DNA from 2 places in the Simplicispira piscis genome. Region 1 is predicted to be linked to the other one. Evidence: predicted binding sites of a transcription regulator. Region 1 holds the regulator's gene; the other holds the start of a gene.
The links. Region 1 encodes FNR, which switches genes on or off when oxygen is low (the NO sensors DNR and NnrR bind a similar motif). Its sites were predicted from a motif close to TTGATNNNNATCAA; they were not measured.

Region 1 (4,671 bases):
TCACCCGGGGGCGCAAGGGCCGCGAGGAATTGACCGACACCACCATGGCATAGCGGTCATTGACCAGCTGCACCACCGAGCCCGGGGGATACACGCCCATCATTCGAATGAAGGTGCCCAGCACAACGGCATCGAAATACCCTTTTTGCTGCGCAAACATGACGGAGAGGGCTTCATGGGGCGTCAGGGCCGGGGTTGTGCGACCCGGGTTGCACAAACGCTCGTAGTGATTCACCAACGACAGGGTACGCCCCGCCTGGCACAACTCCTCGCCCTTGAGCCGCAGGGGGAAACCACTGCCATCGGCCATTTCATGGTGCTGCGCAATGGCCAGTAGCACGCCGCTGGACAAACCCATGCTTTGGCCCAGACGCACAGATTCACCCACATGGCTGCGGTAGCGGGCCTGCTCTGCCGGTGTCATCCCCTCCTGCGGGCCATTCACGGATTCTGGCAAGCGCATCTTGCCGATGTCATGCAACAACCCGGCCATACCCAGGTCCTGCATGCCCTCGGGCGACAGTCCTTGCGCCTTGCCCATCAGCAGACAAAGCACCATGACGTTGACCGGATGCAAGGCATTGCGCTCGCCCACGCCCTCGGACAGCAGACTGATCACGGATTCCGTGTTTTGCAGTAACTCCTGCACACAGTCGGTGACCAGCGCCTCGCTTTCAAGACGCGCCAGCATAGGCCCGCCCTCCACCTTCTCGACGAGCTTGCGGTAGTTGCGCGTGGCCGCCATGAACCGCTGGTCACAGGCGTCCAGCCGACGATGCTGCTCCAGCAACTGCAACCGCAACCGCAGGGCCGAATCTTCCTGCTCTGTCGCAGGGCTGGCCGACACCGTGCCATTTTTTTGCTGGCGCTGATCAAGGGACGTCGCCGCCTTCTCTAATAGCGCTGTAGCGGGGGCAGGATCGCTCTTGGCAGGAACGTAGCGGACTTCTGCAAGACCCAATCCGCGCAGAATCTCGATCTGGGACTCTGAGGCAATGCGGAAGCTGCTGACGGGAAAAGGATGGCTCATCCAGTTCAGTCCGAGCTGGATGTACATACCAATACGCAATTGGTCTATGGCGATAGGTATGGCGGTGTTGTCATCCATTGCAGAGGTGCGTCGCGGAAAAGGCCCGTGAAAGGAATGCGCGCCCCATTATCAAGCCATCTGGAGATACTTTTGCTGACATCGCCCCAATGGCGCTTTTGCGCCACAAAAGGGCTGAGATAACGCGGTTTCTATTACTGACAGATCAACGACGGCCGGTACACCAGGTCCATCCACAAGGCCCAGCAGGCCACAGCCATCAACAAGAAACCCGCAAACCGGGTCCCCCAACTGGCGCGCAGGACATTCATGCGTACACGCAAGTGCTGCCACAGCCACGGGCCAGCCAACAACCACAAGCCGCTACCCACGCCAAACAGCGCCATGCTCAGCGCTCCCTGCCACGCGCCACCACTCAGGGCCGCCACCAGCAAGGCCGAATACAGCAGCCCGCAAGGCATCAAGGCCCATAGAAATCCGGTGACAAACACGCCTCCCGGCGCCTGCACCAATGGCCGGACACGATTCCACACGCTACGCCCAGCCTGCTCCACCCATGCCGGCTGGCGTGCCTGCAGCACCATCATCAGGCCCCAGGCGAGCACGGCCACATGCATGAACGTCCAGACCGGGCGCAACGCTGCCGTGTGTTGCGTCATCCACGCCAGACTCTGCATGGCCATGGCAGCCAACGCACCCACGGCCGCATAGCCTAATAATCGCCCGCTGTGGTATGCCACCAGTCTGCGGGCCAAACCGCCCGGGCGGGGCAGCCAATGCAGTGTATGTTCGGTCGCCTGGTCAGGCACCTGCGGCAGCGCCTGGCCGGTCACGACAGAGCACGGCGCGGCGCACATGGCAAGACAATGAGGCCCGCCTGCGAGCCCCATGAGCAACGCAGTCGAGGCCAAGGAAGCCAACATGGGGTTTAGATGATGCGGGAAAACCGCGCTCTGTTCTTGTCGGCTTGCAGATACCGGTCAAACACCATGGCAATGCCCCGCACAAAGTACCAACCCATCGCCGTCACTTCGATGCCCTCAGGACCCAGGACAACAAGGCCTTGCCCCTCCATCTCCTTCAACTGCTCCAACTCGGTGGCAAAGTAAGTGCGAAAATCAATCAGCCAGGATTGCTCCATGGGTTCAAAAAGCAATTCTCCCTGGCACATCAAAGCCATGATGACGGCACGGCGCACCAGGTCGTCGCGCGTCAGCGCCAGGCCGCGTACCACCGGCAGGTGGCCCTGGTTGAGCCGATCGTAATAGTCGTCCAGGGTTTTGGCGTTCTGGCTATAGGTAGCGCCCACGCGGCCAATTGCAGAAACCCCCAGGGCAATCAGGTCGCAGTCGGGCTGCGTGCTGTAGCCCTGGAAGTTGCGGTGCAGACGCCCCTGGCGCTTGGCGATGGCCAGCGCATCGTCCGGCAGTGCGAAATGGTCCATGCCCACATAAACATAGCCCGCTGCGCTGAATGCCTCCAGCGAACGCGACAGCATCGACACCTTGGCCGATGCCATGGGCAGGTCCGCCCACACAATGCGCCGTTGCGGCTTGAAGCGCTCGGGCAAATGGGCGTAGGCATACAGCGCAATGCGGTCGGGGCGCAACTCGGCTACCTGCGCCAGCGTGCGGTCGAATGAATCAGGGGTTTGCTTGGGCAAGCCGTAAATCAGGTCGACGTTGATGGAATCAAAGCCAATGGAGCGCGCCGACTCGACCAGGGAAAAAACCTGTTCCTTGGGCTGGATGCGGTGCACGGCTTTCTGCACTTCGGGGTCGAAATCCTGCACACCGAAGCTCAGGCGGTTGAATCCCAGTTCGTGCAGCAGGGCCAGCCGATCTGCATCCACGGTACGGGGGTCGACCTCGATCGAATATTCACCGCCGGGCACCAAAGTGAAATGGTTGCGCAGCATGCCCATGAGGTCACGCAGCCCCTCATCGGAGAGAAAGGTGGGCGTGCCGCCACCCAAGTGGATCTGGCTGACCACCTGGCCCACGCCGCAGTGCGCCGTGTGTAACTCAATCTCGCGGTTCAAATAGCGCAGATACACATCAGCACGATCATGGTGCTTGGTAATGATCTTGTTGCAGGCGCAGTAATAGCACAGCGACTCGCAAAACGGGATGTGAACGTACACCGACAAGGGCAAGGCCTTGCCCACGGCGCTTTGCCTGCGCTGCTGCAGGGCCAGCACGTATTCGTCCTCACCGAAGGCATCAACAAAGCGGTCAGCGGTGGGGTACGAGGTGTAACGGGGTCCCGATACATCAAACCGGGTGAGCAATTCAGGGGTTACAACAGTCATTTAGGTTCCTAGCTGGCTTTTCTAATGTGCCCCAGATTAGCGGTTCGAATCTTGATTTTGGTCAAGCACCTGTTGGAGCTACTGGCTCTGTTCTGGCAAAAATGCAGAATGGGTGATAATTTGACTTATGTCAGCCCCAACCCGCATCTCCATCGTCCCCGCATCCCATGCCGACGAGTCGTCGGGCGCTCTGTCTGAAACCGGACAGGTACCCGTTCACATGACACCCCAGGCGTTCAAGGTTGCGTGTTCGAACTGCAATTTGCGTGAATTGTGCATGCCGGTGGGTCTGAACGACGAACAACTCAAGCGCATTGACGATGTCGTGGCGGTACGGCGAAAGATCAAGCGTGGCACCACGCTGTTCCGCAATGGCGAACAGTTCACCTCGCTGTTTGCCATCCGCACAGGCTTCTTCAAGACCTGCGTAGCGACCGAGGACGGGCGCGACCAGGTCACAGGCTTTCAAATGGCCGGCGAGATCATCGGCCTGGACGGCATCGTCAACGACCACCATACCTGCGATGCAGTGGCCCTCGAAGACGCCGAAGTCTGCGTCATGCCCTTCGACCGCATTGAAGAACTGTCGCGCGAAGTCAACGCCCTGCAGCACCACGTGCACAAAATCATGAGCCGCGAGATCGTGCGTGAGCACGGCGTCATGTTGCTGCTGGGCAGCATGCGCGCTGAAGAGCGATTGGCCGCCTTTTTGCTCAACCTGGTGCAGCGCCTGCATGCACGCGGGTTCTCGCAGTCAGAGTTGGTGCTGCGCATGACGCGCGAAGAAATCGGCAGCTACCTGGGCCTGAAACTTGAGACCGTGAGCCGCACTTTCTCAAAATTTGTGGAAGAAGGCATTGTCGAGGTCAAGCAGCGCCATGTGCGTATTTTGAGCCCCGATGCCCTCAAACGCATCGTCAATAGCCAGCAAGCCTGTCACTAGCGCGCCCACAAGAGCGTCGCCATCGCAATGCTGCAACATGGCGAAGCAAAAAAACCCTGAACCCGCTTGGAAAGCCGATTTTTTACCAGTAGCATTCCGTATGCCAGTGGAAAAGCAGGTTTTCGCTGGTGCATTGACCCATCCCAACAAGGAAATTCCCAACATGGCAACTGCAAAAAAAGCCCCGGCCACACCAGCCGCTGCTGCCAAGACCGCTGCTCCCGCCAAGAAGCGCACCCCTAACGCCGCGTTCATGAAAGCCCTGACGCCCAGCCCCGCCCTGGCGGCTGTCGTGGGTGCAGCACCGCTGCCACGCACCGAGGTCATCAGCAAGCTGTGGGTCTACATCAAGGCCAACAACCTGCAGGA
Region 2 (4,671 bases), on a different contig from region 1:
TGGCGCGACTCCCAAGGATGGCCCGAGTGCTGGCGCAGCGATGGCTACGGCTTTTGTGTCGGCGCTGACTGGCATTCCCGTGCGTGGTGATGTGGCAATGACTGGTGAAATCACGCTGCGCGGTGAAATCACGGCCATCGGGGGCTTGAAGGAGAAGCTGTTGGCCGCCCTGCGTGGAGGCATCAAGACAGTGTTGATCCCCGAAGAAAATGTCAAAGATTTGCAGGAGATTCCGGACAACGTCAAGAGCGGCCTGGAGATCGTGCCGGTGAAGTGGATCGACAAAGTGCTGGACGTGGCGCTGGAGCGCCAGCCCGTGCCTCTGACCGATGCCGAGGTGGCTGCCGCTGCTGCTGTGGTGGCGGTCGCGGCGGCACCGTCAGTGGCCGTGTCGGTGGAATCTGTAAAACATTGATGATTTTTTCTGGCGCCCTTAAAAAATTGCGCTACAATACCTTCACTGCAGACAAACGTTATACAATGTGAGGCTGTAGTAAATGCGGGAATAGCTCAGTTGGTAGAGCGCAACCTTGCCAAGGTTGAGGTCGAGAGTTCGAGACTCTTTTCCCGCTCCAATTTTCAAAAAAGGGAAGCAATTGCTTCCCTTTTTTATAAATTACACGGTTCTCTGGCGCGGTAGCAAAGCGGTTATGCCCCGGATTGCAAATCCGGTTAGTCCGGTTCGACTCCGGACCGCGCCTCCAAAAATATTCCCCAATAAAAAGCCGCTGGCTCTATCGAGAGCGCAGCGGCATTTTTATTGCCGGCGCGCGGAACGCGCCGTGCGCCTTCAGAAATCCATGACCAAAGCGACGTGAAAGCTGCGCCCAGGCTGGGTATAGGCATCGTTGGTAGTAGATGCTGCCGTCAGGCCATAGACGTCGGGCCACATCCAGTATTTCTGGTTGGTGAGGTTGTGCACTGCCAGATTTAAGCGCATGTTCTTCTGAAAGCGCCATTGCGCGGACAGGTCGAGCGTTGTTGCCGATGGAATGGTAAACTGCGTGTTGGGTAGCTTGACAGAAGATGCGCTGTCGATGTCCTTGCTTGTTTTGGCTGCATGGTGGCGCATGTCGAGACGCATGCCCCAGGCAGCGGTGTCGTACTTGACGCCCAGGGCCAGCTGCGCCGGGTCAATCGAGTTGATCGGTTTTCCGGTAGCGCGGTTTACGCCGCGCGTTTTCCCGTAGGAGAACGGGGTTGCCCAGCGTCCGCCGGCATAACGTCCCCAATCGTATTGGCCCTTGACTTCGAAGCCGCTGATGCGCGCACGCTCAGTGTTGATGGTCTGGAAAATGCGAGGATCTGCAGCCGTGCCTGTGCCCCGTATGAGCACAGTGTCCATGATGAGGTTCGAATAGTTGCTGGTGAACGCTGCCACATCCAGGCTCAGGCGCTCCATTCGGCCACGTACGCCAACTTCAAATCCCCGGCTTTTCTCAGGCTTGAGGTTGGGGTTGGGGATGATGACGACCTGTTCCGCCATGTTTTCATAGTAGCCGTTGACCTGACCCGCGTCAGGGGCACGGAAGCCGGCCGAGTACTGGCCGAAAACGCTCCAGATAGGTGTGGCACGGTACAGCGCACCGATTTTCGGTGACAGGGCAGATCCCGAGAGTGACTGGCCGGGCTGTTTCGCAGGTGGGGAGAAACCGGCTTGGCTGGTGACATTGAGATCGAAGTGGTCGAAGCGCAAACCGGGGGTCAAGCTCCAATTTCCATACACCGATTCGTCCTGCAGATACAGCGCGCTCGTGGTCTCACGGGTATCGGGGAAGCGCTTGAGAGGAAACACCTCGGGCGGCAGTGGCTCCAGGCCTGTGTACACATTGCTGATGTCGCTGCGCACGTGGTCCAGTCCGTAGGTGATTTTGTGGGCCCAGTCGCCACTGCGCAGTGTTTTGTCGGCCTGTAGGCCGGCTTGCCAAGTCTTTTCGCTGTAAGAATTGTCACGTACGCGCAAGGGCAGGGTATTGCGCACGCTGGTACCCAGTTGGCGCGATGCGGCATGCTGCACGGCAATCAACGTCTGGGCGGTGTCGGCCCAAGGCGCGCCCAGGTCGAAGTGGGCATTCCAGGTCAGGCGGTCGCGCTCCAGCGAGCGCGTAGAGTATTCGTCCACGATGGCTCCTGCGATCTGGGCGGGTGTGCCCCGCAGCGGCAAGGGGGCGCGGCTTGAAAGCAGGTTGACATCCGTTTTCTTTTCCACATGTTCCAGCGTGAAGATGTGTCGTTGCCCGGCATGTGGCCGCAGCACGATCTTTCCGAGTAATGCGTTGTCGCGGTCGCGCTGTGGATTGGGCTGGGTGCGGTTGCTGTTGGGCTCGCCATTGCTGCCCATGTTGTCCATGGCGTGGGCGCCGTGCGTGGTGGTGGTCAGCATCCACTGCAGGGTATCGCTGGCTTGACCGGCCACCGTACCAGCCAGCGTGTGACCGTTGTCATCGCTGCTCCAGCCTGCAGACACGCGGCCCCCCAGGGTGCGTGGCGCGCCATCATCTTTGGACGCCAGGAAATCGGTTGGCTCCATCGTGATGAAGTTGACCAGTCCGGCCATGCCGTCGGAGCCATACAGGGCGGACGCCGGGCCACGCACCACTTCAATCCGCTTGAGCAGTTCCAGCGACAGGTATTCGCGGTCGAATGTGGTGGTGCGGAAGGCATAACTGCGCGGCATGCGCACACCATCGACCATCAGTAAAACCCGGTTGCCCCCCAAGCCGCGGATGTTAATGCCCACGTTGCCATCGCGCCCAGCGCTGGCGGTGGTGCCGCCCACCGAAAACCGGGAGGGGGATCGCTTGACCGATACATTGGGTAAATCCTGCAGGGCTTCCCGCAGGGTACGGTTTTGCTGGTCACCCATCGCACGTGCGTCGATCACATCGAACGATAGCGGCAGATCGTCCGCTGCTTTTTCGTTGCGTGATCCACTGACCACCACTTCGCCCAAGGTGGCTGGTGCGCTATGGGTTTGCGCGCTGCTCTGTGCTTGGGCCGTGCTCAGGGCCAGGCCGGCAAGCCAAAGCAGTGCGACCAAGCTGCGCAGGGGCGCAGCCTTTTGTCGGCGGTGAAAATTCAATGCGAACATGGAGTTTTGGGAGTGGTCGGCACGTCCGAGTGGCGCCGTTGTTGAATTATTGGGGGTCGTGATTGCATAAAGTTGCAGATCACGTGTGAATTTGCTCTGGATCAATGAATGACCTTATCATCAGTAGGAATAATATAGGAAAGCCCCGCTGGATTAGTCGTCGCAGCCCTCAGCGGGCAGTCCCTTGAAGGGTCTCTCCTTCTGGGCAGCGGCATATAAGGAGTCTTTCCATGACAACCCGCAAGCTGGCGCAACTCACGGCCCTGGCACTTTCTACGCTGGCACTGGCTGCCACGGCCCAAGGCACGAATAAGCCGGGCATGTCTGCCCCTGAGGTGAATTACCAGGCAGGTTCGTCGCCATTGGGCGACGTGCCCATGTACCAGAGTTCGAACCCCAAGGCGCCGAAGATGACGCAGGCCGAGTTTGATCGGGCCCGTCAAATCTATTTCGAGCGCTGCGCTGGTTGCCACGGCGTGCTGCGCAAAGGTGCTACCGGCAAACCCTTGACACCCGATATCACGCTGGAAAAGGGCACGGATTACCTCAAGGTTTTCATTGCCTACGGCTCACCCGCTGGTATGCCTAACTGGCAAACCTCCGGTGAAATGACCGAAGCCGATGTGGATCTGATGGCACGCTACGTGCAGCAAGATCCCCCTGTCCCGCCGGAATTCGGTATGGCAGACATGAAGAAGACGTGGAAGGTTGTGATTCCTCCGGACCAGCGTCCGAAGAAGAAGATGAACAACTACAACATCAGCAACATCTTCTCGACCACGCTGCGCGATGCGGGTGAGATTGCGCTGATTGACGGCGACACCAAGGAAATCATCAGCGTTCTGAAGACTGGCTATGCCGTGCACATCTCGCGCATGTCGGCCTCGGGCCGCTACTTGTTCGTGATTGGCCGCGACGCCAAGGTGAACATGATTGACATGTGGATGGAAAAGCCCGACACCGTGGCTGAAATCCGCACGGGCCTTGAAGCGCGTTCGGTCGAGAGCAGCAAGTTCAAGGGCTTTGAAGACAAGTACGCGATTGCCGGAACCTACTGGCCGCCCCAATTCGTCATCATGGATGGCGACACGCTGGAGCCCCTCAAGATCGTCTCGACCCGCGGCAACGTGGTGGGCACGCAGGAATACCACCCTGAGCCCCGTGTGGCCTCGATTGTGGGTAGCCACTTCAAGCCTGAGTTTGTCGTGAACGTCAAGGAGACCGGCAAGACCCTGATGGTGGATTACTCTGACCTGAAGGCACTGAAGATGACCGAAATCGGTTCGGCACCTTTCCTGCACGACGGCGGTTTGGATTCCACCAAGCGTTACTTCATGGTGGCGGCCAATAACAGCAACAAGATTTCGGTTTTTGACCTGAAAGAAGACAAGCTGGCGGCCATCGTCGATGTGGGCAAGATTCCCCATCCCGGCCGCGGCGCGAACTTCACGCACCCGAAATTTGGTCCTGTCTGGGCTACGGGCCACTTGGGTGACGAAACGATCTCTTTGATCGGCACCGATCCCAAGAAGAACAAGCAGTACGCTTTCAAGGAAGTGGCCAAGCTGACAGGTCCTGGC

Region 2: a site for FNR is predicted at 3,183-3,196, ahead of ACYVOC_RS06390 (nitrite reductase). Genes of this name have one in related genera too.

The regions. Positions count from the first base shown of each region.
Region 1 covers NZ_BAAGQN010000027.1:19,153-23,823, forward strand. Annotated here, with positions in the region: gene ACYVOC_RS16890 (HD-GYP domain-containing protein) at 1-1,108, opposite strand, end outside; gene ACYVOC_RS16895 (sulfite exporter TauE/SafE family protein) at 1,243-1,971, opposite strand; gene hemN (oxygen-independent coproporphyrinogen III oxidase) at 1,977-3,359, opposite strand; gene fnr (fumarate/nitrate reduction transcriptional regulator Fnr) at 3,580-4,302, shown strand; gene ACYVOC_RS16910 (SWIB/MDM2 domain-containing protein) at 4,466-4,671, shown strand, end outside.
Region 2 covers NZ_BAAGQN010000010.1:48,193-52,863, forward strand. Annotated here, with positions in the region: gene lon (endopeptidase La) at 1-415, shown strand, start outside; tRNA gene ACYVOC_RS06375 (tRNA-Gly) at 500-575, shown strand; tRNA gene ACYVOC_RS06380 (tRNA-Cys) at 631-704, shown strand; gene ACYVOC_RS06385 (TonB-dependent hemoglobin/transferrin/lactoferrin family receptor) at 791-3,091, opposite strand; gene ACYVOC_RS06390 (nitrite reductase) at 3,322-4,671, shown strand, end outside.